3 regions of the Streptomyces sp. JH34 genome follow, and region 1 is predicted to be linked to each of the others. Evidence: riboswitches for the same ligand, from Rfam matches in the RefSeq annotation. Region 1 holds a riboswitch; each other region holds the start of a gene.
The links. A riboswitch is a leader RNA that binds a small molecule or an ion and turns the genes downstream of it on or off. The one in region 1 is predicted to bind cobalamin.
Positions count from the first base shown of each region.

Region 2: another riboswitch for cobalamin. It lies ahead of LWJ43_RS02715 (energy-coupling factor ABC transporter permease); the one in region 1 lies ahead of LWJ43_RS26010 (cobalamin biosynthesis protein).
Region 3: another riboswitch for cobalamin. It lies ahead of LWJ43_RS30915 (ABC transporter substrate-binding protein); the one in region 1 lies ahead of LWJ43_RS26010 (cobalamin biosynthesis protein).

Region 1 is NZ_JAJSOO010000001.1:5,796,548-5,805,877, forward strand. Features, by position in the region: gene LWJ43_RS25985 (ZIP family metal transporter) at 1-694, shown strand, start outside; gene LWJ43_RS25990 (cobyrinate a,c-diamide synthase) at 733-2,079, opposite strand; gene cobO (cob(I)yrinic acid a,c-diamide adenosyltransferase) at 2,073-2,681, opposite strand; gene LWJ43_RS26000 (putative cobaltochelatase) at 2,681-4,726, opposite strand; gene LWJ43_RS26005 (cobyric acid synthase) at 4,723-6,348, opposite strand; gene LWJ43_RS26010 (cobalamin biosynthesis protein) at 6,345-7,289, opposite strand; cobalamin riboswitch at 7,418-7,546, opposite strand; gene LWJ43_RS26015 (hypothetical protein) at 7,733-7,954, opposite strand; gene LWJ43_RS26020 (inorganic phosphate transporter) at 7,967-9,217, opposite strand.
Region 2 is NZ_JAJSOO010000001.1:553,988-563,317, forward strand. Features, by position in the region: gene accA (acetyl-CoA carboxylase carboxyl transferase subunit alpha) at 1-1,652, opposite strand, end outside; gene LWJ43_RS02685 (NAD-dependent epimerase/dehydratase family protein) at 1,688-2,443, opposite strand; gene LWJ43_RS02690 (Gfo/Idh/MocA family protein) at 2,453-3,262, opposite strand; gene LWJ43_RS02695 (hypothetical protein) at 3,303-4,397, shown strand; gene LWJ43_RS02700 (DUF7489 domain-containing protein) at 4,511-4,825, opposite strand; gene LWJ43_RS02705 (SCO0607 family lipoprotein) at 4,959-5,219, shown strand; gene LWJ43_RS02710 (universal stress protein) at 5,372-6,295, shown strand; cobalamin riboswitch at 6,344-6,527, shown strand; gene LWJ43_RS02715 (energy-coupling factor ABC transporter permease) at 6,558-7,268, shown strand; gene LWJ43_RS02720 (energy-coupling factor ABC transporter substrate-binding protein) at 7,265-7,633, shown strand; gene cbiQ (cobalt ECF transporter T component CbiQ) at 7,640-8,389, shown strand; gene LWJ43_RS02730 (energy-coupling factor ABC transporter ATP-binding protein) at 8,386-9,255, shown strand.
Region 3 is NZ_JAJSOO010000001.1:6,884,170-6,893,499, forward strand. Features, by position in the region: gene LWJ43_RS30890 (ABC transporter substrate-binding protein) at 1-119, shown strand, start outside; gene LWJ43_RS30895 (type B 50S ribosomal protein L31) at 268-531, shown strand; gene LWJ43_RS30900 (carbohydrate kinase family protein) at 645-1,595, shown strand; gene LWJ43_RS30905 (acyl-CoA dehydrogenase family protein) at 1,644-3,488, shown strand; gene LWJ43_RS30910 (hypothetical protein) at 3,485-3,655, shown strand; cobalamin riboswitch at 3,739-3,925, shown strand; gene LWJ43_RS30915 (ABC transporter substrate-binding protein) at 3,957-5,030, shown strand; gene LWJ43_RS30920 (FecCD family ABC transporter permease) at 5,027-6,112, shown strand; gene LWJ43_RS30925 (ABC transporter ATP-binding protein) at 6,109-6,954, shown strand; gene LWJ43_RS30930 (PRC and DUF2382 domain-containing protein) at 7,017-8,015, opposite strand; gene LWJ43_RS30935 (adenosylcobinamide amidohydrolase) at 8,258-8,977, shown strand; gene LWJ43_RS30940 (NAD(P)-dependent oxidoreductase) at 9,058-9,330, shown strand, end outside.

The DNA.
Region 1 (9,330 bases):
CCTGATGACCCTGGCGGGCGGCTGGGTCGCGCAGCGCGTCAGCGACCGCCGTCACCTCGTGCTCGGCTTCGCCGGCGGACTGATGCTGGGCGTCGTGGGTCTCGACCTGCTGCCCGAGGCGGTGGAGGCCGCGGGCGGCCTGGTCTTCGGCGTCCCCGCCGCCCTGCTGCTGTTCGTGGGCGGCTTCCTGACGGCGCATCTCGTCGAACGTTCGCTGGCCGTGCGCCAGGCGGCGCACGGGGCGGGCGAGGAACGTGTCCCGCAGGTCGGGCTGACGGCGGCGGCCGCGATGGTGGGCCACAGCCTGATGGACGGCGTGGCCCTCGGCGCCGCGTTCCAGGTCGGCGGAGGCATGGGAGCCGCCGTCGCGCTCGCCGTCATCACCCACGACTTCGCCGACGGGTTCAACACGTACACGATCACCAGCCTCTACGGGAACGCCCGCCGCAAGGCGCTCCTCATGCTGTACGCGGACGCCCTGGCCCCGATCGTGGGCGCTGCGACCACCCTGCTGTTCACCCTTCCGGAGGAACTGCTCGGCTGCTATCTCGGCTTCTTCGGCGGGGCGCTCCTCTACCTCGCCGCGGCCGAGATCCTTCCCGAGGCGCACCACGACCACCCGGCCCGCTCCACGCTGCTGTGCACGGTCGCGGGAGTGGGCTTCATCTGGCTGGTGGTCGGCGTCGCGGAGTGACGCCACGCCCGGCGCCGCTCCACCGGAACGGAACGGCGTCACCCCCGGCACTGCTCCACGAAACGCCGCGCGACCCCGGGCGCCGCCGCCCAGTGCGTATGCAGGTAACTCGCGTGCACGCCCCCCTGCACGAAGCCCTCCACCCGCCGCTCGGGCTGGTGCAGACCCCAGGCCGGCGTCGGTCCGGCCCCGGGCTCCAGCACCGTCCGGTGGAACTCGTGCCCGCGCAGCCGCGTCCCGGCAACCGCCAGCACGCTGTCGGAGACCGCCACCGCCTGCCGGTAGCCGAGGGTCAGCCGCTCGGACATCCGTGCCGAGGCGTCCAGCACCCCGCACATCGGGCGGCCGTCCAGCTCACGGGCCAGATAGAGCAGCCCGGCGCACTCCGCCGCCACCGGGGCACCGGACAGCGCGAGACCGGTCACCGCCCCGCGCATCGGCTCGTTGGCCGACAGTTCGGGGGCGTACATCTCCGGGAAGCCGCCGCCTATGACGAGCCCCGCCGTGCCCGCGGGCAGCTTCTCGTCGTGGAGCGGATCGAAGACGACCACCTCCGCGCCCGCCGCCGCCAGGAGCTCGGCGTGCTCCGCGTAGGCGAAGGTGAACGCAGCGCCACCCGCCACGGCGACCACGGGCCGGGTGCCCGGTGCCGGATGCCGCTCCGGCTCCCACGCCTCGTCGGGCAGGTCCGGTGCGGAGCGGGCCAGCGCCATCAGGGCGTCCAGCTCACAGCCCTCGCGGACACGGTCGCCCATCGCGCGCACGGCGTCGAGGGCGTCGGTCCGCCGCTCGGCCACCGGGACCAGGCCCAGATGACGTGACGGGGTCGCCACCTGAGGGGCCCGCCGCAGCACCCCGAGGACCGGCAGCCCGGACTCGTCGAGCGCCTCCCGAAGCAACGCCTCGTGACGGTCGGAGGCCACCTTGTTCAGGATCACGCCGCCGATCCGCACCTCCGGGTCCCAGGAGGCGAAGCCGTGCACGAGCGCCGCGACCGACCGCGACTGCGAGGACGCGTCCACGACCAGGACGACGGGCGCCCGCAGCAGCTTGGACACCTGGGCGGTCGAGGCCAGTTCGCCCTGCCCCGACGCCCCGTCGTACAGCCCCATCACGCCCTCGACGACGGCCAGGTCGCAGCCGCTCGCCCCGTGCGCGAACAGCGGGGCGACCAGATCGGGCCCGCACATGTAGGCGTCGAGGTTGCGCCCCGGCCGGCCGGTGGCCAGCGCGTGGTAACCCGGGTCGATGTAGTCCGGCCCCACCTTGTGCGGGGACACCGCGAGGCCACGCTCCGAGAAGGCCGCCATCAGGCCCGTGGCGACCGTGGTCTTGCCGCTGCCCGAAGCGGGTGCGGCTATGACCAGACGAGGAACACTCACCACTCGATGCCTCTCTGGCCCTTCTGACCGGCGTCCATCGGGTGCTTGACCTTGGACATGTCCGTCACCAGGTCGGCGGCCTCGATCAGTTTCTGCGGTGCGTTCCGCCCCGTGATCACCACGTGCTGCGTCCCCGGACGGCCGCGCATCACCTCGACGACCTCGTCGGTGTCGATCCAGCCCCAGTGCATCGGATAGGCGAACTCGTCGAGCACGTACAGCTTGTACGTCTCGGCGGCCAGGTCACGCTTGACCTGCTCCCACCCCTCGCGGGCCTTCTCCTCGTTGTCGGAGTTGTCACCGTGGATGCCCCTCTGGACCCACGACCAGCCCTCGCCCATCTTGTGCCAGTCGACGCTGCCGCCCTCGCCGCTCGCGCCGAGCACCTTCAGCGCGTTCTCCTCGCCGACCTTCCACTTCGCCGACTTCACGAACTGGAAAACCCCGATCGGCCAGCCCTGGTTCCAGGCCCGCAGGGCCAGCCCGAAGGCCGCCGTCGACTTGCCCTTGCCGACGCCCGTGTGGACGAACAGCAGTGGACGATTGCGGCGCTGACGCGTCGTCAGCCCGTCGTCCGGTACCGATACAGGCTGTCCCTGTGGCATTACGCGGCCCTCCCGGCAGCAGTGATGTCCTTGACCAGCCCGGCGATCGAGTCGGCCCGCAGCTCGTCGAGCGTGACCGCGCTGCCTCCCAGATCCCGGGCGAGCTGTGCGGCGAGGCCGAGGCGCACGAACCCCGACTCGCAGTCCACGACGACCGACGCGGTGCCCTCCGAGGCGTGCAGCCGCCCGGCGCGCCCCGCCAGCGCCACCGGATCCACGCCCCCGGTCGCCCGGCCGTCCGTCACCACGACGAGCAGCGCCCGTCGCGACGGATCACGCATCCGCTCCACCCGCAGTACGTCGTGCGCCTTCAGCAGTCCGGCGGCCAGCGGGGTGCGCCCGCCTGTCGGGAGCGACTCCAGCCGGGCGGCGGCCGCGTCCACCGACGAGGTCGGGGGCAGCGCCACCCCGGCTTCCTTCCCCCGGAAGGTGACCAGACCGACCTTGTCCCTGCGCTGGTACGCGTCCAGCAGCAGCGACATCACCGCCCCCTTCACCGCGCTCATGCGCTGCCGGGCCGCCATCGACCCGGAGGCGTCCACCACGAACAGCACGAGATTGCCCTCGCGCCCCTCCCGCGTCGCCTGCCGCAGATCGTCACGCCGTACGACGAGACCCCGGCCCGACCGCCCGCGTGCCCGCTGGTGCGGCGCCGCCGCCTGCACGGTCGCCGCCAGGTGCAGCTTCGTCAGCGCCCCCTCGGGCCGCCGTGAACCGGTGGTCCGGCCGTGCTCGGTGCGTGCCTTGGACCGCCGCCCCGCCGCGCCCTCGCCCAGACCCGGCACGTTGAGCGTCTTCGTCCGGAACGGTTCGCCGGCCCGCACGGGCCGCTGCTCACCGCCGCCGCCCGGCGCGGGCGCGTCCCCGCTCCCGGTGTCCTCCCGGCCGGGCCCGTCGGCGCCTGGGTCATCTGTACTTCCGTCGTCGGCGCCGCCCCCATCCGGGCCGCCGCCGTCGCTCTCGGGCCCGTCGCCCTGCGGGGGCACCCCGCCGCCGGGCCCGTCGGGGCCGGGATCGTCGTCGCCGCCTCGCTCGTCCGCGGCATCCTGGAGGGCCTCGTCCAGCTTGTCCTCGTCCAGCCCGGGCGCGTCGAACGGATTGCGCCTGCGCCGGTGGGGGAGTGCCAGGAGCGCGGCCTGCCGCACGTCGTCCGCGACGACCTCCTCGCGCCCCGCCCACGCCGCGAGCGCCGTCGCGGTCCGCGCCATGACGATGTCGGCGCGCATCCCGTCGACCTCGAACGCCGCACAGGTCGCCGCGATCTGCCGCAACACGCCGTCACCGAGCACCACACGGGGGAGCAGGGCGCGCGCGGCGACGATACGCTCACGCAGCGCCGTCTCCTCGTCCGCCCACCGTGCCGCGAACCCGGCCGGATCGTCGTCGTACGCGAGCCTCCGCCGCACGACCTCCACCCGCAGGTCGGTCTCCCGCGAGGCGGCCACCTCGACGGTCAGCCCGAAGCGGTCCAGCAACTGCGGCCGGAGTTCGCCCTCCTCCGGGTTCATCGTTCCGACCAGCAGGAACCGGGCCGCGTGGCGGACCGAGACACCCTCCCGCTCGACGTACGAGGCACCCATGGCTGAGGCATCGAGCAGCAGGTCCACCAGGTGGTCATGAAGCAGATTGACCTCGTCGACATACAGGATCCCGCGATGGGCGTCGGCGAGGAGCCCCGGCTCGAAGGCCTTCACGCCCTCCGAGAGGGCCCGCTCGATGTCCAGCGCACCCACCAGCCGGTCCTCCGACGCGCCGACCGGAAGCTCCACGGTCCGCGCCGCGCGCGACACGCCCGCCCCCGCGTCATGGGGGCCGTCGGGACACGCCGGGTCGGGCGCCCCCGGGTCGCACGAGAAACGGCACCCCGCCACGACCGCGACCTCGGGCATGAGGGCGGCCAGCGCCCGCACCGCGGTGGACTTCGCGGTGCCCTTCTCACCCCGGACAAGGACCCCGCCCACGGCGGGACTGACGGCGTTGAGCAGCAGCCCGAGCCGCAGATCGTCCTGCCCGACGATGGCGGTGAAGGGATACGGCGTACTCACGGAGCCTCCTCTGTAACGGTCACATCTGCACTCTCACGTCCGGCCCCGGCGAGCCCCGGCCCGTCCGGAGCGGGTCTCCCGGGCTCCTCGGGCGCTCCAGGGGCGAGGCCGGGCATGGGCGGCGCGCCCGGTGCGAGGAACGGGAGCCCCTCCGGCGCGCCGGTCTCGATCAGCCGCCACAACGCGTCCGTGTCGGCGTGTTCCTCGATCAGGTCCCCGAGCCGGTCGAGCTGTTCCTCCCGCAGGGCCCCGAAGCTCGTGTCCGGCGCCGGGGTGAACCGGCGCCCGGCGGCCCGCGCGACCTCGGTCAGGAACGCCCGCCGGAAGGCGTCGCTCTCCAGCGACCCGTGCCAGTGCGTCCCCCACACCGCGCCCACCCGGCAGCCGTCGAGGAACGGCTCGCCGCCGCCCACCTCGGCGACCCCGTGATGGATCTCGTACCCCTCCACCGGCTCCCCGAGAGCCTCTCCGACCGGCCGGGCCAGGACCTTCTCGCGGCCGAAACGGACCCGCACCGGCAGCAGCCCGAGGCCCTCGACGAGCCCGGCCCGCGACTCCACGTCGTCCTCGACGCGCTCGCCCAGTACCTGGAACCCGCCGCAGATCCCCAGCACCGGCCGCCCCTCGGCGGCCCGCCGCAGCAGGGCGTCCGCCAGACCGCGCTCCCGCAGCCACGCCAGCGCCTTCACGGTGCCCCGCGTCCCCGGCACGATCACCAGATCCGCGTCGACGAGCTCCTCCGCGCGGTCCACGAACCGCACCACCACACCCGGCTCGGCCGCCAGCGCGTCCACGTCGGTGAAGTTCGACATCAGCGGCACCGCGCACACCGCGACCCGCAGGACGTCCTCGCCGTGCGGCGGCGCGACGACCGACTCCCGCACGGCGCCGCGCATCGACACCCGCAGCCCGTCCTCCTCGTCGATGCCCAGACCGTGGGCGTACGGCAGCACCCCGTACGTCCGCCGGCCCGTGAGCCCCAGCAGCATGTCGAGACCGGGTTCCAGGAGCGACACGTCACCACGGAACTTGTTGACGAGGTACCCGGCGATCAGCGCCTGGTCCTCCGGGCTCAGCAGCGCCGTCGTGCCGAAGAACGAGGCGAACACCCCGCCCCGGTCGATGTCGCCGACCACCAGCACCGGGAAGCGCGCGGCCCGCGCGATGCCCATGTTCACGATGTCCGTACGCCGCAGATTGATCTCGGCCGGACTGCCCGCGCCCTCGCAGATCACCGCGTCATAGGTCCCCCGCAGCTGCTCCAGACAGTCCGTGACCGTCCCCAGCAGCGCCTCCTGGCGCCCCCCGTGGTAGCCGCGCGCACTCATCTCGCCGACCGGCTTCCCCATCAGGACGACCTGGCTGGAGCGGTCGCCACCGGGCTTGAGCAGCACCGGGTTCATCAGGGCAGACGGCTCCACCCGGGCGGCCTGCGCCTGCATCGCCTGCGCCCGGCCGATCTCCGCCCCCTCCCGGGTCACGAACGAGTTCAGCGACATGTTCTGCGCCTTGAACGGCGCGACCTTCACCCCCCGGCGCACCAGCCACCGGCAGATCCCCGCGGTGACCACGCTCTTGCCCGCGTCCGACGTGGTACCCGCGACCAGCAACCCGCCGCTCATGTGGCTCTCCGTCCCCTGGCCAGCCGCCCCGCCGCGCACACGGCGAGGGCCAGCACACTCACCCGGCGCGACAGCCGCACCGCCCGTTCGATGTCCGTGACCCGCACGTCCCGGCCGGCCCCGCCGTTGAGCACCGGCCGGTGCTCCACCCGCCCGCCGTACGCGAGGGTCCCGCCGAGCCGTACGCCGAGCGCCCCCGCGAACGAGGCCTCCACCGGGCCCGCGTTGGGGCTGGGATGCCGGCGCGCGTCGGCCCGCCACGCCCGGACGGCCTCGCACGGGCGTCCACCGGCGGCCACGGCCAGGGCGGCGGTCAGCCGGGCCCCGGGCCAGCCGACGACGTCGTCGAGCCGGGCCGAGGCCCAGCCGTAGCGCCGGTGGCGGGACGACTTGTGCCCGACCATCGCGTCGAGCGTGTTGACGGCACGGAAGCCGACCAGCCCCGGCACTCCGCCGAGCGCCCCCCACACCAGGGCCCCCACGACGGCGTCGGAGGTGTTCTCGGCGACGGACTCCACCACCGCGCGGGCGATGCCAGGACCGTCCAGTGCCTGGGGGTCCCGGCCGCACAGGTGCGGCAGCCGCTCCCGGGCCAGCTCGATGTCCCCGGCGGCCAGTGCCCCGCCGACGGCACGCGCCTCGCGGCCCAGCGACGTGCCCCCGACGACGGACCAGGTGGCGGCGGCCGTCAGCGCCACCGCGGCGGCGGGACGGTGGCGCACGGCACGGGCGGCCAGCGCGGCGGCGCCCGTGGCGCCCCCGGCGCAGACGAGCGTGTGCAGGGCACCCCAGCCGCGGTGATCGCGCCACAGCAGGCTCTCGACGCCCGCCGCGGCACGCCCGAAGGCGGCGACGGGGTGGCCCCGCCGGGGGTCACCGAGCAGCAGGTCGCCGATCAGCCCGGCGGTGGCGCCGTACGCGAAGACGCGGTCGGCTCGCACCGCTCAGCCGGCCGTCGTGCCTCGAAGGGCCTTCTCGGAAGGTGGTGCGGTGACCGACGCAGGGCAGCCAGACATGGCGTATGTCCTCACTCAGGGTCCGCGCCCTGGTTCGACGTGACCGGCGACGAGAGTCTCCTGGCTCCCGGATCGGCAGTTCCTCCGGCCTTCCAGTCCGCGGTGGCGGACCGTGACTTCCGTGTGGAGGCTGCTCCCCGGTGACAGTGGCGGGACCGCGCCGGATTCGCACCGGCTTCCTCTCTGTCGCCGTAGGACCGGCCGGCACACGGGGTGCCGGTCGGCCTAAATGGCTCCGGCAGTCCATCACGCTGCGCGAACGCCCGTCAACCTGCCGTTGACCTGCGAGGCTTCAGTGTGCTCAGACGCACATCGGGCCGGACACACGCGAGGTGTGTCCGGCCCGACGCGGGTGCCCGTCCGGTGGGTCAGGCGACGATCAGATAGATCCCGTAGGCGACCGCCGCCACGCACAGCGCGAAGCAGGCGTACGCGCCGGTGCGCGCCACGATGCCACCACCGCCGCCCTGTGCCGTCGCCGTCTGCCTGGCGAGGCCCGTGACGCCGAGGGTGAAGAGGCCGACCAGCGCGACGGTGATCACGAGGCTGACGCCGAAGACGGACGCGAGAGCTGCCCAGTCGATGTTCATACGGATCTGTCCTTACACCGTGGCCGGCCGGTCGGCCGGGGTCTCGGACGCCGGGGCGTGGATGGTGGTCTTGAGGTCCGGGACGGCCACGCCGACGGGCGGCGGGCTGACGGCCGCCATGGCCGTCGTGACGACGCCCGCGGGCTCGCCCCCGTCCGCGTTCACGTTGGTGTGGTCGACCGGCTTGCGGCGCGACAGCAGCCAGATGGCGCCGGACCCCGCGACGAGCAGGACGGCGACCACAGCGACGCCCCAGGGGCCCTGCTTGGTCAGGAACTCGGCGCCCGCGCCCACCAGACCGGCGGCCGGCAGGGTCAGACCCCAGGCGACGAACATCCGGGTGGCGGTGGACCAGCGGACCACGCCCCCCTTGCGTCCGAGGCCCGCGCCCATGACGGCACCGGAGCAGGACTGCGTGGTCGACAGGGAGAAGCCGAGGTGCGAGGAGGCCAGGATGACCGTGGCCGCGCTCGTCTGGGCCGCGAAGCCCTGCGGCGGACGCAGGTCGGTGAGGCCGCTGCCCATGGTGCGGATGATGCGCCAGCCGCCGAGGTAGGTGCCCAGGGCGATCGCGATACCGGCGGAGGCGATGACCCAGACCGGAGGGTTGGAGCCGGGGGCGAGGACGCCACCGGTGACCAGGGCCAGGGTGATGATGCCCATGGTCTTCTGCGCGTCGTTGGTGCCGTGGGCGAGCGAGACCAGGCCGGCCGAGGCGATCTGGCCGGCGCGGTATCCCTTGGCCGTCGACTTGAGCTGGGCCTCGTCGGTGATCTTCCGGTTGAGGCGGTACGTCAGCTTCGTGGCCAGCAGCGCGGCGACACCGGCCACCAGGGGCGCGGCGATCGCGGGCAGCAGGACCTTCGTGACGACGGTGCCGCCGTCGATCGAGGACCAGCCGGCCGACATCACCGCGGCGCCGATGAGGCCGCCGAAGAGTGCGTGGGAGGAACTGGAGGGCAGGCCGACCAGCCAGGTCAGCAGATTCCACAGGATCGCGCCGACGAGCGCGGCGAAGATGACCTCGGTTCTGAGGCCGTCCTCGTTGATGATCCCGCCGGAGATCGTCTTGGCGACCTCCACCGACAGGAACGCGCCGACGAGGTTGAGGACGGCGGACATGGCCACCGCTGTCTTGGGCTTGAGAGCGCCGGTCGAGATGGTGGTCGCCATCGCGTTGGCGGTGTCGTGGAAACCGTTCGTGAAATCGAACACGAGAGCTGTCACGACCACAATCGCAAGCAGCAGCGTGATGTGTTCCATTTACCCAGGCAATCGTTCGACGTCATTGGCACGGGGAACGTAAGCAACCTGGATGAACGGAAGATGAACTGGGCAGGGCGACACGGTGACCCCAATCGCGTGGGCGGGTTCCG
Region 2 (9,330 bases), 5.2 Mb from region 1:
CCGTAGTGCCGGAAACGCGCGTACCGGTGTTCGACCAGTTCGGCCGGGCCCAACCGCGTCAGTGCCGCGAGCCGGGCGACGACGGCCTCACGCAGCCGGGCCGCGGCACGTTCGGGTGCCTTCTGCGCGCCGCCCTCGGGTTCCGGCACCACGCCGTCGACGATCCCCAGCCGCAGCAGGTCGCGCGCGCCCATCCGCAACGCCTCGGCCGCCAGGGGCGCGGCGGTGGAGTCCTTCCAGAGGATGGCCGCACAGCCCTCCGGGCTGATCACCGAGTAGACCGCTCCCGAACACGCCAGGACGCTGTTGGCGACGCCCAGCGCGAGCGCGCCGCCGCTGCCCCCCTCACCGGTCACGACGGCCACCACGGGGACCGGCAGCCGGGACATCAGCCGCAGGTTCTCGGCGATGGCCGCCGCCTGGCCGCCCTTCTCCGCCTCCAGCCCGGGGTGGGCGCCGGGGGTGTCGATGAGGGTGACCACGGGCAGGGCGAGCTTCGCCGCGAGCCGCATCAGCCGGGCCGCCTTCCGGTAGCCCGAGGGGGTCGGCATGCCGTAGTCGTGCGCGACGAGCTCGGTGGTGGTGTGCCCTTTCCGGTGGCCGATGACCACGAGCGGGGTGCCGTCGATGCGGCCGAGGCCGGCGACGATCGCGGGACTGTCCCCGGACAGCCGGTCGCCGTGCAGTTCCTCGAAGTCGTCGAGCATCTGGCCGAGGTAGTCCTGCGTGGTGGGACGGCCGAGGTCCCTGGCACCCCGGACCGCTGTCCACGCGTCCTCTTCGGGCAGCTGCCGGTAGTCCTCTATCAGCGCTCCGTCGCCGCCCGCCGGGCCCGGCCGCTCCCCCGACGCGAAGGACAGCAGCCGGGCCAGTTTCGTGCGCAGTCCGGACCGGGGGCAGACGAGGTCCATGAAGCCCCGGGACAGAAGGGATTCCGCGGACTGGAAACCGGGCGGCAGACTCTGCCGGATGGTCTGTTCGATCACCCGGGCACCGGCGAAGCCCATCCGGGCCCCCGGTTCGGCGATGATCACGTCGCTGAGTGAGGCGAAGGAGGCAGCCACCCCGCCGTAGGTGGGATCCGTGACGAGCGACATCGTCAGGATGCCCGCCTCGTCGAGCCGCGCCATCGCCTGACTGGTCGTGGCCATCTGCATCAGGGCGAGGGCCCCTTCCTGCATCCGCGCCCCGCCCGACGCGGTGACGAGCAGGAGCGGTGTCCGTTCCCGCAGCGCGGTGTCCGCCGCGTGGGCGATCAGTCCGCCGACGGCGCTGCCGAGACTGCCGCCCATGAAACGGAAGTCCATCACCGCCACGATCAGCGGCAGTCCCCGGACGGTGCCGCGGGCGCAGAGCACGGCCTCGTCCAGACCGGTGCGCTCGCGAGCCTCCCGCAGCCGCTCGGGATAGGCCCGCACGTCGACGAACCCCAGCGGGTCCCCGGTCCGTACCGGGTGCACGAGCGGTTCCACACCACCTGGGTCGAGGAGGCCGGCCAGCCGCTCCGGCGCGGTCAGGGGACCGTGCCGCCCGCAGTGGGGGCAGACCCGGTCGTTGCGGACGAACCGCTTGCCGTAGACGGGGGCCCGGCAGCCGGGGCAGAGGACCCAGTCCGGTACATGGGTGTCCGGGGGCGGAGCAGTCGTGGTCATGGCCGCCAGTGTGGCCACCGGCCTTCCAAGTCCGCTCAAGCCGGACTCGAAGGCGCGACGGCTGCCAGATAGGAGTCGATGACCTGCCGGTAGTAGCAGGGCCCGAAGCCCAGCTCCGCGGCCTTCGGGACGAGCCCGTGCATCCGCTCGGTGGACACGGGTCCCTCCGCGGGTACGTCGACGGTGTGGTGCTCGGCCACGACACCGGTGCGGTGTTCGAGGTGGCCGACGATGTCCTCCACGGCCGCCTCCCAGCCGGAGGCGATGTTGACCACCTGCCGCGAGACGTCCTCGTGGAGGAGGCTCTCGAGCAGGGACACGGCGTGGCGGACGTCGATCAGGTCACGGCGCGCTCCCCGGTGGACGCGGACGCGGCCCCGCCGGACCTGTGCGACCAGCGAGGGCAGGAACTGGTGCGGGCGCTGTCCCGGGCCCACCGGGTAGGCGAGACGCAGGATCAGGTGGTCCGCGCCCGAGTTCCTGATGACCTCCTCCATGGCAAGTTTGTGTCTGCCGTACGGGGACGAGGGGCGTACGGGGCCGTCCTCCCGCCCGGCACCATGCCGTAGCCCGTACATACCGGCGGACGAGGTCGAGAAGTACACGAGTCGCCGGCCGTTGCGCAGGCACCGGCCGAGAGTGTCGTACAACAGTGCGGCCTCGCGGGCGAACTGGTCCTCGGCGACGCCGTCGCCGCTGGACACGCCGGCCGCGAAGGCGACGACACGGGGGTGCGATCCGGCGAGCGGCCGGATGCTGCGCGCCAGGAAACCGTGGCCGATGATGCGCATGTGTGGCTCCTATGCGGCGCGGGGGGCGGGAGCATCCGCCCGTCGGATGCGCTCCACCAGGTCGGCTTGGCGAAGGATCTGCTCTCCGTACCCGGTGAGGTCACCACCGCCCAGGGCGGTGCCGGCGAAGGCGGTGACGATGTTGGCGAAGTGGTCGTCGGCCTCGAGTGTCAGTTCCTCGGTGCCGTCCTTGTCCTCGATGCGCACCACGGGCCGCAGGTCGGGCGGCGGGGTGAACGCCCGGTCCAGTGAGAGGAGGCCCTCGCTGCCGCAGATGCGGTAACGGCACTGGTAGGCGTGGGCCATGCCGAAGGTCAGCTGGGCGGTGGTCCGGTCCGAGGACAGCAGCGCCGCCCCCGCCAGGTCGACCCCGCCGGCCGGACCGGTGGCCAAGGGGGTACCGGTTGCGGGCGCGTCGCTCATGAGCACGGCGCCCACCACGGACAGGCCCGGGCCGCAGAAGTACTGCGCCGCCCGGACGGTGTAGACGCCCAGGTCGAGCAGTGCACCGCCGCCGAGGCCGGGACGGTTGCGGATGTCGTCCGCGGGAAGCGGCGGGATGGTGAACTCGGCTGCGAAGGAACGCGGTTCGCCGATGCGTCCGGCGGCGACGAGCTCGGTGACGCTCCGGTGGACGGAGTGGTGGAGGAACATGAAGCTCTCCATCAGCAGCAGTCCCCGTCGTCCGCCGAGGGCGACGAGGTCCCGGGCGTCGGCGGCGGTCGTGGTGAGCGGCTTCTCCCCGAGGACATGTTTTCCGGCTTCCAGAGCGCGCGCGATCCATGGGGCCCGCAGCGCGGCGGGCAGCGGGATGTACACGGCGTCCACATCGGTGCGCCGCAGCAGTTCCTCGTATCCCGTGACCGTCCTCCACCGCTACGGCGTACCCGGCAACGAGCGCCTCGTCGTCCTGGTCAGCGACGGCGCGCACTACGCGCCGATCCCCGACGACCGCAGCGGCGAAACCGTCTCCGGCACCCAGGACCCGGTGTCGCTCATGGAGGACCTGCACGCGGGCCTCGGCATTCGTCTGCACGCGGTCGGGATCAGCGACGAGGCCCTGTTCGACCGTTGGTGGCAGGCACAGCGGCACCGTCCCGACTGGACTCCGCAGGCCCACGAGAGCATGGTGCCCAACCACCGGATGCTGGTCGACCTGGTGACCGTCGCCGGCGGCGACCGGCAGCGCATCGGCGGCCTGGACGTCCTGGAGAAGTACTTCGCCGAGCTGGGGAGCGGAGTCGTACGGGCCGTGGGGCGCCCGGCCCGTCCGCGCCTGCCCGCCTTTCAGCTGACGCCCGAGCGGCTGGCCGCGGAACCCCAGCCCCGAGTCGCGACCGATCCCCGGCAACGCCGCACCTGGGAAGCGGCTGCCGAGGACACCCTGGTCGCCTACAGCAGGGTCTGCGAGGCGTCACGGGCCCGCCTCGGCTACCAGCTGCTCCGCTCCTCACCGCCCGACGACTTCGCCCGCCTGCGCCGACAGTGCGTCGACCGCGCGGACTTCACGGCCTGGCTGTCCGTGGCCTACCAGGTCTTCAACGAGCGCCTGCACGCCCCCCTGCGCATTCCGAGGAAGGATCCGGCGAAGGTACTGGATCTCCCTCAGCTCGCGGCGGCCTTCTGGGACGGCCGCATGTCCCAACTGCACGAACTGCGCAACTTCTACCATCACGACCGTGACATGGAGGAGCGGGCGGAGCGGAACCGTGTCGCGGGAGGCATCATCCACAAGCACACGGGCAGCTTCGCCCCGCTGGAGAGCGACGCCGACGCCTGGCGCGCACTGCAACTGGGGCTGGTGCGTGACCTGGCGGCCCTCCTCAACGAGGCCCACGCGATTCTCGACGCGGCACCGGAACCCGAGGCGGCGGCGGAGGAGCCCGCACACGCCCCGCAGGCCGGTCAGGCCCAGGCGGGCGGCATCCGCGTCAAGTCGCAGGGCTACGACTGAGCCCGCACCGCCCGGCTTCGTCCGACGGCAGCTCCCTCGGGGCCGCCGGGGCGGGTGTGGAGCGCGTAGGTGGCAAAGGCGTGCCGGACGGTGCGGCAGAGCTGTTCGCTCCGTTACTCCGACCGCTCCGACCGCTCCGACCGCTCCGGCCAGCGCCTACCCCACTCCTTGACCACCCGGTCGCCGACGGCGAGCGACCGGTACGTCCGGCCGTTCACCTCGATGCTGAGCTCCCGCCCCTCGTCGGTGCGGATGTGCATCATGTAGCGGCCCGTCGGGCCGTAGGTACCGGTCGAACTGCTCACCCCCCGGCCGGTGACCTCCCCGGAGTAGGCGTCCTTGCTCTCGCGCGACCCGTGCGCGGCGATCATCGCCAGGACCAGGGCGAGCGGGCCGAAGGAGAGGAGCAGGACAACGGTGTTCGACATGTGCGACCCCCCGCATCGACGACGGCACAGGCCATCCACGGCAGCGTACCGGTCTTGTGGGCACCCGCCCAGAAGGCATATCGGAAAGGGCTGTTCGGCCCCGGTCCGGCGTCAGGGCTGACTCATAACCGGCCTGGTCGCGGTGACAGCACTCGCGGGCTGTGCCGGCGTCGAGTACCGGGAGGACATGTGCAGCGACGGTGAATACCCCGTCCTGTCCGTGGGCGGAACCGGCTCCGCCTGTGTCCCGGACGCGGAGGAGCCGTCCTCGGGATTCGCGCGGTATCCGGAGGGCAAGGTGCCGCAGCAGGTCGACGACAAGTGGGACGTGTACTGGGACACCCACACGCTCGACGAGGACGGGACCGTCGTCGACGCTCCGGAACCGGGCTGACCCGGGAAAGCCTGCCCCCCGGAAGCCAGGAGGCCGCTCCGCCGCCTCCGTCCCCGCGAAAACGCCCTGGTGGCCCGTGCGTGCGCTGGCCGCACACCGTACCGCGGTGACAGCATGGAAGAGGCGGACAAGGAACAGCGTCAGGAGCAGCCATGGCTACCCGCCCGTCCGATGCCACGCAGAATCCGAGGACGGTCGTGGGTGTGGACGGCTCGGAACACGCCAGGACCGCCATGCTCTGGGGCGCGGCGGACGCCGCGAGGCATCGTCGACGTCTGCTGCTCGTGCACGCCGCCGACCTCGACCGCCTGGACCGGTTCGCGTCGTTCGAGACGTCCGAACATCTGCGGGACAACGGCAACGCCGTCCTGACGACGGCGGCGGAGGAGATACGCGAGCGGTTCCCCGAACTCGACGTCGACGTCAAGCTGAGCCGCAGGAAGCCGGTTCCCGCTCTCCACGCGTCCGTGAGGCCCGGCAGCACGATCGTCGTCGGCAGCAGGGGGTCCGGCGGATTCGGTCCTCTGCTGCTGGGCTCGACGGGCCTGGAGGTCGTCGTCGGCAGTCCCGCGCCCGTCGTGGTCGTCCGCGGGGAGTTCGAGCGCGAGGACGCTCCGGTCACGGCCGCCGTGCGGGACGAGCACGACGCCCGGTGGCTGGTCCGTGCCGGACAGGAGGCACAGGCCCGCAACAGCCCCCTCCGGCTCGTGAGCGTGCGCGGCCTGCTCGCACGCTTCGGTGGGACGGCGCGGGACGAGGCCGGGGGGTCCGCGGACCCCGACGAGCGGCTCCTGGCCGACCTGGCGTCCCGGATCCATGAGAGCGCGCCCGGTCTCGCCGTACGCACCGAGGTGGTCGCGGCCCGCTCCGCGGCGTCCGCGCTCGTCGACGCCAGCCGGCACGCGGGTCTCCTGGTCATGGGAAGCCATGAGCGGCGCGGCGCCTCCGTACTGGGACTGGGCCACGTCGTGCACGCCCTCCTGCACCACTCCCGGTGTCCGGTCCAGATCGTGCCGTACCGGCATGACGAGGAGAGGGGCGTCGTGGAGGAAGGGCTCAGGGACGACGAGGGCTGAGGCCGGCAACCGCGAGCGGGCCCGCTTGTCATGTTCACCCACGTGGGACTACTGTCGCCACGCCTTGGTGAACGGGAAATCCGGTGTGATGCCGGTGCGGCCCTCGCCACTGTGATCGGGAAGTCCGGCTCCGGCCCTCACGGGCAGCCACTGGGTCCTTGTGACCCGGGAAGGCGGAGTTCGGGCGGTGTCACCCGTAAGCCAGGAGACCGGCCAAGGCACTTCAACCATCCACGAGGTGCTGGAGAGGGTCTGCTGAGTCATGCACATCGCCGAGGGTTTTCTGCCTCCGGCGCACGCGATCGCCTGGGGTGTCGCGTCCGCGCCGTTCGTCGTCCACGGAGTCCGGTCACTCACGCGTGAGGTCAGGGACAACCCTGAGAGCACGCTGCTCCTGGGGGCCTCCGGGGCCTTCACGTTCGTTCTCTCCGCATTGAAGATCCCTTCGGTGACGGGAAGTTGCTCCCATCCCACGGGTACGGGACTCGGGGCCATCCTGTTCCGTCCGCCGATCATGGCGGTCCTGGGCACGATCACCCTGCTGTTCCAGGCCCTGTTGCTGGCCCACGGCGGTCTGACCACGCTCGGAGCCAACGTCTTCTCGATGGCGATCGTCGGCCCCTGGGCCGGATACGCGGTCTTCAGACTGCTGCGCCGGTACGACGTGCCGGTGATGGTGGCGGTGTTCTCCGGCGCGTTCGTCGCCGACCTGTCCACCTACTGCGTCACCAGCGTGCAGTTGGCACTCGCCTTCCCGGACCCGAGCAGCGGGGTCCTCGGCGCGCTCGGCAAGTTCGGCTCCATCTTCGCGGTCACCCAGATCCCGCTCGCCGTGAGTGAGGGGCTCCTGACCGTGCTGGTGATGCGGCTTCTCGTGCAGTCCAGCAAGGGAGACCTGACCCGGCTCGGCGTGTTCCTCGCCGGTAGGCGGGCCCGCACGGAGAAGGCCGAGACCGAGGCGGTGGCCCGATGAACAAGGACACGAAGATCAACGCTCTTCTCCTGACCGTGGTGGCCGCGCTGGCCGTCCTGCCGCTGGCCCTGGGGCTCGGCGACGGCGAGGAGGAACCGTTCACGGGCGCCGACGCCCAGGCCGAGACGGCGATCACCGAGATCGATCCCGATTACGAACCCTGGTTCTCGCCGCTGTACGAACCGCCGTCCGGCGAGATCGAGTCGGCCCTGTTCGCCCTTCAGGCCGCGCTCGGCGCCGGCGTCCTCGCCTACTACTTCGGCCTGCGGCGCGGGCGACGTCAGGGCGAACTCCGCGCGACGGCGGAGCAGGAGAGAGGTGGCACCGGGGGCGGTGCCGGGGAGTCGACGGCCCGGAGGACCTGAGCGAACATGCTGCCGATCGACGCGGCGGCGCACAGCAGTCGCTGGCGCCGCCGCCATCCCCTGGACAAGGCCTCACTCGGTCTTGGGTTCACGGTGCTGGCCGTCTCGCTGCCGCCCTGGCCCGGGGCCGCCCTGGTCCTCGTCACCGCTCTGGCCGTGCTGCTGGGGCCGGCGGGCGTGACCGCCCGTCACCTGTGGCGGGCGTACCGGGTTCCTCTGGGTTTCTGCGTCACCGGGGCCGCCACGCTCCTCGTACGGGTCGGCGGGCCGGACGGGTTGCTCGCTCTCGACCCCGGTGGGCCCGTACGCGCAGGTGAGCTGCTGCTCCGTACCTCAGCCGCGTCCCTCGGGGTCCTGCTGTTCGCCTTCACCACCCCGATGTCCGATCTGTTGCCCCGCCTGGTCGGGGCGGGGGTGCCCGCGCCGGTGGTGGACGTCGCCCTGGTGACGTACCGCATGAGCTTCCTCCTCCTCGATTCGGTGCGCCGGATCCGGGAGGCGCAGGCGGCCCGGCTCGGCCACACCACCCGGGCCGCGACCTGGCGCTCCCTGGCGGGGCTCGGAGCGACCGCGTTCGTCAGGGCGTTCGACCGTGCGGCTCGGCTCCAGACGGGGCTTGCGGGGCGCGGTTACGACGGGACCCTGCGCGTCCTGGTGCCCGAGGCCCGCGTCTCCGTCCGGTTCGTGGCGCTGAGCGTCCTCCTGCTCGCGGCCCTCACCGTCCTGACCTTCGCCCTGGAAAGGCCGCTGTCATGAGCGAATCCGTGCTGCTCGCCCTGCGGGGCGCGTCCTTCGCGTACGAGGACGGTCCCGCCGTGCTCAGCGGCCTCGACTTCGAGGCACGTGAAGGGCGTGCGCTCGCCCTCCTCGGCCGCAACGGCAGCGGGAAGACCACACTGATGCGCCTCCTCAGTGGCGGACTGCGTCCCCGTGAGGGGCGGTTGACGGTCGAGGGCCGTCCCGTCACCTACGACCGGAAGGGGCTGACCCGGCTGCGCACCACCGTCCAGCTGGTGGTGCAGGATCCGGACGACCAGTTGTTCGCCGCGTCCGTCTCCCAGGACGTGTCGTTCGGACCGCTGAACCTCGGTCTGCCCGACGCCGAGGTACGCGCCCGGGTGGACGAGGCACTCGCCGCCCTCGACATCACCGCTCTGGCGGACCGGCCCACCCATCTGCTCTCCTACGGGCAGCGGAAGCGGACCGCCATCGCGGGTGCGGTCGCCATGCGGCCCCGCGTGCTGATCCTCGACGAGCCGACCGCGGGGCTCGATCCGGACGGTCAGGAGCGACTTCTCGACACGCTCGACGCCCTCCGCTCGGGCGGGACCACCGTCATGATGGCCACCCACGACGTCGATCTCGCCCTGCGCTGGGCCGACGACGCCGCGCTCCTCTCCCCGGCCGGCGTCCGGGCCGGGCCCGCGCCCGCGATGCTGGCGCGCACGGATCTCCTGCGGGAGTCGGGGCTGCGTCTGCCATGGGGTGTGGCGACCGCTGAACTACTGCGTGCGCATGGCCTGTTGGGGGCTTCGGCTGCCGGCCCGCGCACCGCCGAGCAGCTCGCTGCGGACTTCGCCGCGCCGGTCACCGCCGAGGGGGCCGACGGCCGGCACCGCTGACGGCCTTTTCGCCGGAAGTCCGGGAGCCCGCTCCGGCCCTGCCGGCGCGGGCTCCCCGCACCGCGACGCGAGCCG
Region 3 (9,330 bases), 1.1 Mb from region 1:
AACCGGCCCGGCGTCGCGCGCGGACCGTGCCGTGGAACCCGGAACCCCTGTGCAGTCCGCAGGCCCACGCGCGCTTCCTCGCTCTCGTGGCGGACGCCGTGGAGGAGTCGGGCGGCTGAGCACCGCACCCGGGCCGGCGGCTCCCTGCTCCGTACGGACGCCGCTTTCATGCTCCGTACGGACGCCCCCGGATCGCGCGGGCCGCCGCCCTTGGCGAGGCTGGCCCGGAGCCGGGACGCGAGATCCCCCGTACTTCCAGGAGCACAGATGCAGCAGGACAAGCACCCGTCGTACCGTCCCGTGGTCTTCCGTGACCGTTCCGCCGGGTACGCCTTCCTGACCCGGTCCACCGCGTCGAGCGAGCAGACGATCGACTGGGACGACGGCAACAGCTACCCGGTCGTCGACGTGGAGATCTCCGCCGAGAGCCACCCGTTCTTCACCGGCAAGGCGCGGGTCGTGGACACCGAGGGCCGGGTAGCGAAGTTCGAGCGGCGGTACGGGGACGAAGGGGGCAAGGGCGCCTCCTGAGCCCGGGTCTCCGCCGCTCACCGCGCCCGGGGCACAATCGGTGGGCAGTGTGTCCCGCGCCGGCCGTGCTCCGGCGGGGCACCCCCGCCCGAGCCTCCAGGAGACCCGCGCCCATGCCCGACAGCCCCGCCCTGCTGGTCATCGGCGAGTGCGTCGCCGACATCGTCCGGATGCCGGGCGCCCCGGACCGGACGCATCCCGGTGGAAGCCCCGCGAACGTCGCGTACGGGCTGGCCAGGCTGGGCCGGCGGACCACCTTGATCACCCAGCTCGGCCCCGACCCAAACGGGCGGCTGATCAAGGACCACCTGGAGTCGGCCGGTGTGCGGGTCCTGACCGACGGGAGCGGCGCGCCCACGCCCACCGCCACGGTCGGACTCGACGACGCGGGCCGGGCCACGTACGGATTCGAGATCACCTGGACGCTCGGCCCGGTGGAGCGGGCCGGTGAGCCTCCCCGCCACGTCCACACCGGGTCCCTCGCCACCGCCCTGGACCCCGGCGCGGGCACCGTCCTGGACCTCGTCCGGTCGCTCCGGGACGGGTCGACCGTCAGCTACGACCCCAACGTCCGGCCCGCGCTGATGGGTGACCACGCCCGGGCGGTGCGGCGGGCGGAAAGCTGCGTGGCGCTGAGCGACGTCGTCAAGGCCAGCGACGAGGACCTGCGGTGGCTGTACCCGGACGAGTCGCCGGAGGAGACGGCCGGGCGGTGGCTGCGCTCCGGTCCGGCGGTCGTCCTGGTGACCAGGGGGGCCGCGGGAGCCACGGCGTTCCTGCCGGGCTCGGCGGTGAGCACGGGCGCGCCGCCCGTGCGGATCGCGGACACGGTGGGAGCGGGCGACGCCTTCATGTCCGGCGCCCTGCACGCGCTGGCCTCGCACGGACTGCTCGGAACGGAGGGCCGCGCGGGACTGCGTTCCCTGGACACCACCCTCCTGGGCGACGTGCTGCGCCGTGCCGTGGCCTCGGCCGCGGTGACCGTCGCACGGGCCGGGGCCCTGCCTCCCGACCGGGAGGAGCTGGCCGCCGCCCTGGCGGGCGGGTCCGGCCCTGACCGGTAGGCGCGGGCCCAGGGTGTCCTCGCCCGTGCCCCGGTCGTTCACTTCGTTATGACCGTGACCCTTACCGACACCGTCCCACCGTCCACGACCGACCTGCTGACCGGCGTCCTCCTCGGTCCGGAGTTCCGCCGCGAGCACGGCTTCTGGCAGCGGCTGATCAGCACAGAACCGTTCCGCCGCCCCGCCGGCGGAACGCCCGAGGAGCGGCTGGAACTCGCCTACGCACGGTTGCGGATCCTCAATAGCGCCCTCGACAGCGGAGCACGGCTCGCCGCCGACCTCCGGGCGCTGGCCGCCCTGCACGCCTGGCTCGGTCCGGTGGATCCCGCCCTGACCACCGTGGCGGGCATCCACTACAACCTCTTCCTCGGCAGCCTCCTCGATCACGAGAGCGTCGGCAGCCGCGACCTGTCGGACTATCTGACGATGCGGCGCATCGGCACCTTCCTCTGTACGGAGGTGGCACACGGCAACAACGCCGCGGCCATGGAGACCACCGCGACGTACGACCGCGAACGGGACGGCTTCGTCCTGCACACCCCGAACGCGGGCGCGCAGAAGTTCATGCCCAACACCAGCCCCGCGGGCGGAGCCAAGACCGGTCTGGTCGCGGCGCGACTGGTGGCCGACGGCGCGGACCACGGGGTGCGCCTCTTCCTCGTGCCGCTCACCGACGACGAACAGGCGCTCCCGGGCGTCCGGGTGCGACGGCTCCCCGCCCGCATGGGCAGCCCCGTGGACCACTGCCTGACCTCGTTCGACCGGCTGTTCGTGGCGCGGGACGCCCTGCTGGGCTCCGGCGAGGACGGCGACGTCCAGGGGGAGTTCAGGACGGAGCCGGGAGACAGGCGCCGGCGTTTCCTGACCTCGATCGGGCGGGTCACCCCCGGCCGGATCTCCATGAGCGCCTGCGCGGCCGGCTCGGCCCGCGCGACCCTCGCGGTGGCCGTGCGCTACGGCGGCCACCGGCTGATCTCCGGCAGCCGCGGCGCGCCGCCCGTGCCGGTCAACGCCCACCGGACCCACCACGGGCCGCTCGCCTCGGCCATGGCCACCGTCTTCGCCATGACCCTGCTGTACCGCAGGGCACAGGAACGCTGGGAGGCCTGCACGGACGACGAGGGCCGGGCCGAGGCCGGGACGCTCGTCGACGTCGCCAAGGCGTGGATCACGTGGCGGGCCCGTGACGTCATCGTCCAGAGCCGTGAACGCTGCGGCGCGCAGGCACTCCTCGAGAACAACGGCATGACCGAACTCGTCACCGGAGTGGAGGGTGCCATCACGGCGGAGGGCGACAACATCGCCCTGTACACCAAGGCGGCCGCCGACATGCTCTTCGCCGCCGGGCCCGGCCGTGCGGACGACCGGGCCGCGCACACCGGCGACCTCGCCGACCCGCGCTTCCTCGGCGCACTCCTCGCCTCGGTCCAGGACATCTGGTTCGCCCGGGCCAGGGAGCGGGTGCTGCGGGCGGCGGACGCCGACGCGCTCGGACGCTGGAACGTCGCATCGGGCCCCGCGCTGCGCGGGGTCGAGGCCTATGCGTACCGGCAGGCCGCCGAGGCGTACGCCGAGGCCCGCGCCGCTCTGCCCGAAGGGGCCGCGAAGGACCGGCTGGGGGAACTGGAGCGCCTGTTCGCCGTCGAGTGGGTGGCTCGCAACAGCGGGGACCTGATGGCCGCCGGTCTCCTGAGCGGCGATCAGACCGAGACCCTGGCGCGGGACGCCGAGGAACTGATCACGGCCGTCGCCGCTCACGCCCCTCAGCTCGCCGACTCCTTCGCCCTGCCCGAGGCGCTGCTCGCCGACTGGCCGATCGCCGGCCCCGGCTACGCCGACGCCTACGACGACCCCGAGGGCCCCTGGAACACCGCCGCGACGGACGCCCGGTGAGCGCCCCGCGCAAGGAGCAGGTGATGTGCGGCGGGCTCGGCGAGCGCCTGGAGATCCTGGGTCTGCGTGCCGTGCTGCTGGCCTACTGGGGCACCACGTCCGTGCTCGCCCGTCGGTGCGGGAAGACGCAGAGCGGCGGCGGCGAATCGGTTCACCCCATGCGCTGACCCGCCCGACGGCCGTCGCCGGTACGGAGGGGAGCGGCTGCCCGACGACCGGCGACGGCCCCGAAGTCCGGCGACACGCCGCGTGATAGCTTGCAGACGCCAGTCACACTCCACGTGGAGTCAGGGAATCCGGTGTGAATCCGGAACTGACGCGCAGCGGTGAGGGGGACGGGCGGGGCCACTGCCACTGGAACACCCTCGGGTGCACCGGGAAGGCGCTCCGTCCGGACGAACCCGAGTCCGAAGACCTGCTGGCACCCGCTTCCGCACCGGGAGCGGAACACCGTACCGGGCTCCGCGCATGAGCCCAGAGACGCCGAGGGACCTTGTGCCGCCCATAGCTAGCACCGCATACCGAACCGCCCTGCTCATCACCGCACTTGTCCTCCTGACCTCCTGCGGCGGGGGTGGGAGCGCGTCCGACGGCGCCGCGCGGGAGGGCTCCGCCGACGGCTTCCCCGTGACGCTGGAGAACTGCGGTCGCACGGTGACCGTCGACGCGCCGCCGCGGCACGCCGTCTCCCTCGACCAGGGATCGACGGAGATCCTGCTCTCCCTGGGCCTCGCCGACCGGCTCGCCGGCAGCGCGACCTGGACGGACCCGGTGATGAAGGGGCTGGAGAAGGACGAGGCCGGGGTGCCCCGCATCGCGGAGAGCCGGCCCTCCTCCGAGAAGGTCCTCGCCGAGGAACCCGACTTCGTCAGCGCGTCGTTCGAGTCCACCCTAGGCAAGGGCGGTGTGGCGTCCCGGGACCAGTTCGAGGAGCTGGGCGTACCGACGTACCTCTCACCCACGGACTGCGCGGGCAAGGACAACACCGGCAGCAGCGACGGCTCCCGCACCGCACCACTGACCATGGACGGCGTCTACGGCGAAGTGCGTGACCTGGCCGAGGTGTTCGGAGTCCCGGAACGGGGCGAGAAGCTGGTCGGGAGTCTCCAGGAAAGGATCGCGGAGGCGACCGCGGACGTCGACGCGTCCGGCACCACCCTGCTCTACTGGTTCGCCAACGCCGAGGCCCCCTATCTGGCGGGCTGCTGCGGAGCCCCCGGCATCATCACCGAGGAGCTCGGCGCGAAGAACGTCTTCGACGACACCCACGAGGAATGGCCCCAGATCAACTGGGAGACCGTCGCCGACCGCGATCCGGACGTGCTGGTGATCGGCGACCTGACCCGCAGGTCGCAGACGGCCGAGAGCGCCGAGAAGAAGATCGCCTTCCTGGAGTCCAACCCCGCCACGAAGAATCTGGACGCCGTCCGGCACAAGCGGTACGTCCTGCTCAGCGGCCAGGCCATGAACCCGACCGTCCGGACCGTGGAGGGCGTCGAGCGTGTCGCGGCGGGGCTGCGCTCGTTCGGACTCGCGAGGTGACGGGGACCGCACCCGACCCTGACACGGATACGCGGCTGTCCCCTCCGGCGCGGACGCCCTCCGGGGCACGGATCCTGCGCGAAGGTGCCCTGTGGAGTGCCGGGATCGCCCTGCTTCTCCTGTCCGTGGCGGTCGCCGTCACGATCGGCCCCGCCCGCGTCTCCGTCCCGGACGTCTGGTCCGCGGTGGGCTCGCACCTCGGCCTGGGTGAGGGGCGGCTGACCCCGATACGGGACGGCATCATCTGGAACCTGCGCATGCCCCGCACCCTGCTCGCAGCGGTCTGCGGGGCCGGGCTCGCGGTGTGCGGCACCGTGATGCAGTCGCTGCTGCGCAACCCGCTCGCCGACCCCTTCGTCCTCGGCGTGTCCTCGGGGGCGTCCACCGGGGCGGTCGTGGTCGTCGTCCTGGGCGTCGGCGGGGGAGCGGTGTCGGTCTCGGGCGGCGCCTTCGTCGGCGCCCTGTGCTCGTTCGCCCTCGTGCTGCTGCTGAGTCACACACTCGGCGGATCCACCGACCGGGTCGTGCTCTCCGGGGTCGCGGCCATGCAGCTCTTCTCCGCGCTCACCTCGTTCGTCGTGATGACCGCCGCCGACGCCGAACAGACCAGGGGAGTGCTCTTCTGGCTGCTCGGCTCGCTGAGCGGGGTCGGCTGGACCGACGTGTGGACGTGCTCCGCCGTGCTGGCCGTGACCCTGGTCATCTGCCTCGGTCATGCCCGTACCCTCGACGCCTTCGCCTTCGGCCAGGACGCCGCGGCCGCCCTCGGCGTGCACGTGGCCCGCACCCGGATCGTGCTGCTCTGCGCGACCGCCCTGCTGACCGCCGCCCTCGTCAGCTCGGCGGGCGCGATCGGGTTCGTCGGCCTCGTCCTGCCGCACGCCGCCCGGGCGCTGACCGGTTCGGGGCACCGGAGACTGCTCCCGGTGACCGCGCTCGCCGGCGCCGTGTTCCTGGTCTGGGTCGACACGCTGGCCAGGACCGTCCTCGACCCGCAGGAGGTCCCGGTCGGGGTGGTCACCTCCCTCATCGGTGTGCCCGTGTTCGTCCTGATCCTCCACCGCACCCGGAGAAGCGCATGACACCCGGCGAGCACGGGACAGGCACCCCGGGCGACGGCCTGCGGGCCGCCCGGATCACCCGGGAGGCCGGCGGGCGGATCGTCCTCGACGGGGTGAGCATCGCGCCGCCGCCCGGCGCCACGGTCGGGCTCCTGGGACCGAATGGCTCCGGCAAGACCACGCTGCTGCGCGTGATGGCCGGCGTGCTCGCACCCGGCGCGGGCGTCGTGACCCTCGACGGCCGCACGCTCGCCGAGACCGGCCGGAGGGCGGTGGCCCGCCGCGTGGCCGTCGTCGAGCAGCACGCGGTGACCCAGGTCGACCTGAGCGTCCTGGACGTCGTCCGGCTCGGCCGCATCCCGCACCGCCGCGCCTGGTCCGCGTCCGGCCCCGAGGACGAGGAGGCCGTACGCGAGGCCCTCGCGCGCACCGGACTCGCCGACCGGGCCGCGCAGTCCTGGCACACCCTGTCCGGCGGTGAGCGCCAGCGGGTCCAGATCGCCCGCGCCCTCGCCCAGCAGCCGAGGGAACTCCTGCTGGACGAACCCACCAACCACCTGGACATCCAGCACCAGCTGGAGCTCCTGTCCCTGGTCGCCGCGCTGCCCGTGACGGCGGTGGTCGCGCTGCACGACCTCAACCTGGCCGCGATGTTCTGCGACCGGGTCACGGTCATGAAGGAGGGCCGGGTGGTGGCCGGCGGAACGCCCTCGGAGGTGATCACCGAGGAACTCATCGCCGACGTCTACCGGGTGCGCGCGGTGGTCACTCCGGAGGGGCCGGACGGGCGCCCTTCCGTGCGGTTCCTCCCGGGGAGAGCGGTCCACGCACGCTACGGGAGCGACGAGAGGGCGGGCCCGTGAACCACCCGGGTCCGCCCCTCGCTGGTGTCGCGCGGCCTTTCGCCGCCGTGTGAGGGGTCAGGTCAGCGACGACGTCCCTGGCCGTACTCGCCGCCCATGTCCTTGTCGCTGCCCATGTCCTTGCCGTCCGCGTAGTCGATCTTCTCCTTGCGGAGCTCCGCGGACACTTCCTTCTGTTCCGTGACCTTGCTGGTTTCGAGACGGACCCGCTCCACGGGGACCGCCTCCTTGCGGACGGTGGCTCGTTCGGCGTGCAGGGTGACTTCGACGTCCTGTTCGCCGAGTTCGCTCCGCCCCTTCACGGCTCCCTTCTCGCCGGGCTGCAGGGGCTCGCGCACCACGCGCACCTCCTCGTGGGACACCGGCACGGTCCGGGTGACGTTCTCCGTCACGACGTACTTGTGCAGGCGTGCCCTCCCGCTCTCGTACTCCTCCGTACCTACCTGGAGCTGCTCCTCGGACCGGACCATCTCCTCCCGGCCGGTGCCGGCGGCGGACCGTTCGGCTCCGGCACCCGCGAGCGGGCGCGACGTGGACGAGGTCTCCGTGTCCCGGTGCCTGCCCATACCGGCGCCGGTGGTGCCCGTGCCGGCGGTGGTGCCGGTGTCCTTCGCGTGTCCGGTGCGGGCGGTACCGGCCGCACCGGCCGCCCCGGCCGCACCCGCGGCACCCATGGTTCCCGTTCCGGTCCCGGACGTCGTGCGCGCGTCACCGCCCGCTCCGGCGTTGCCGGTGCCCTTCCTGGTCATCCCGTAGTGCCGGTAGAGCTCCTGTTCCTCCGATACGGAGAGGTGCGCGTCGGCATCGACCCGGGGAGCGTCCTTGACCTTCTCCTTCGGGTGCGAGACGTGCAGGTCGGAGCCCACCCGGCGGGCTCCCGCAAGCGGCACGAAGCTCTCCTTCATGCCGAACATGCCGGTCTTGACCGTGATCCAGTCGGGCTTGCCGGTGTCGTCGTCGACGTACACCCGCCCCACTGTGCCGACCTTCTCCCCGTCACTGTCGTAGACGGTCAGACCGTCGAGTTCTCCGGAATCCGTGAAACCGTCAGCGGCTCCCATGGCCGATTCCTCCTCGCCCGGGCGCGTCCTGCGGTTGGATCCAGCAGGGGAGGCGCGTCCGGCTTCCATCGCGCCTCACCCGGTTGGACACTGCAACTTCCCGGCCGGTGCCGCGAGCGGCCCGGGGCGGCGGGGAGGGGCGGTTGCCCGGTTCCACGGGGCTGTCGGACCGCCACATGCGTTAGGCCATTCGGGTGAGCACTCTCCCGGGTGCGCCGGAGGTGCGGCTTCGGCCCGACCGTATGATCGACGCGCCGCCGCCGATCTCCGGCGGGCCTGTCAGGGGGTGTGTGGTGGAAACCGTGGGCACCCGTCCGCCCCGGCGGCGCGGCGAGCTGTCGGCCCGGCACGAGGACGGCCTCGGACTGCACCACCTGGTCTGGCGGCTGGGGCCGGGCTGGCGGGTGTGCAGCAGCGCCGTGCTCGGCGGCGGGATCGGGCCGCGCGCCTGGATCCTGAACGCGCAGGTGCCCGGCGGCTATCCGCGACTCGACCCCGGCCGCCACCTCGCTGAGATCGCGGCGGCCGAAGCGCTCGACGGACCGGGAGCCGGGCTGATGACCGCGGCCGACGTCACGGCGTACACCACGGCCGACGACGGCGGGGTGACGGCGACCGTCACCAGCGGCCTCGGTGTACGGGGATGGGCCGCGGCTCCGGCCGAGGGCTCCGGCCGTCCGCTGCCGCCCGGCACCGTCAACATCGTCGTCACCCTCCCCGTGGGGCTCTCCGACGCGGCCCTGGTCAACGCGGTGGCCACCGCCACCGAGGCGAAGGTCCAGGCACTGCTCGACGCCGGACTCGACTGCTCCGGCACGCCGACGGACGCCGTGTGCGTCGCCGCGCCCGACCCGGCGGAGGGGCAGGGCGAGCCGTTCGCCGGGCCACGTTCGGTCTGGGGTGCGCGACTCGCCAGAGCCGTGCACCGCGCCGTGCTGGACGGCGCCCTGCGGCAGTCTTGAGACCCACCGGTCCGGGACCTCGCCGTGTCTCGAGACCCACGGGCCCGGGACCGCGCCGTACCGACGAAGGGAACCTCCCCATGACCACCGCATCCCCCGCCGGAACCGCCCAGGGACCACCGGCCGTCGCGGTCCTGGGCACCGGCATCATGGGAACCGGGATGGCCCGCAGCCTGCTCAGGGACCGGCTGCCGGTCCGGGTCTGGAACCGCACACGGTCCAGGGCCGAGCCCCTGGCCGGCCACGGCGCCACCGTGACGGACACGGCCGAGGAAGCGGTACGCGGAGCCGATGTCGTCCTCACCGCCCTGAACGACGGCCGGTCGGTGGCGGAGACCCTCACCGCAGCAGCG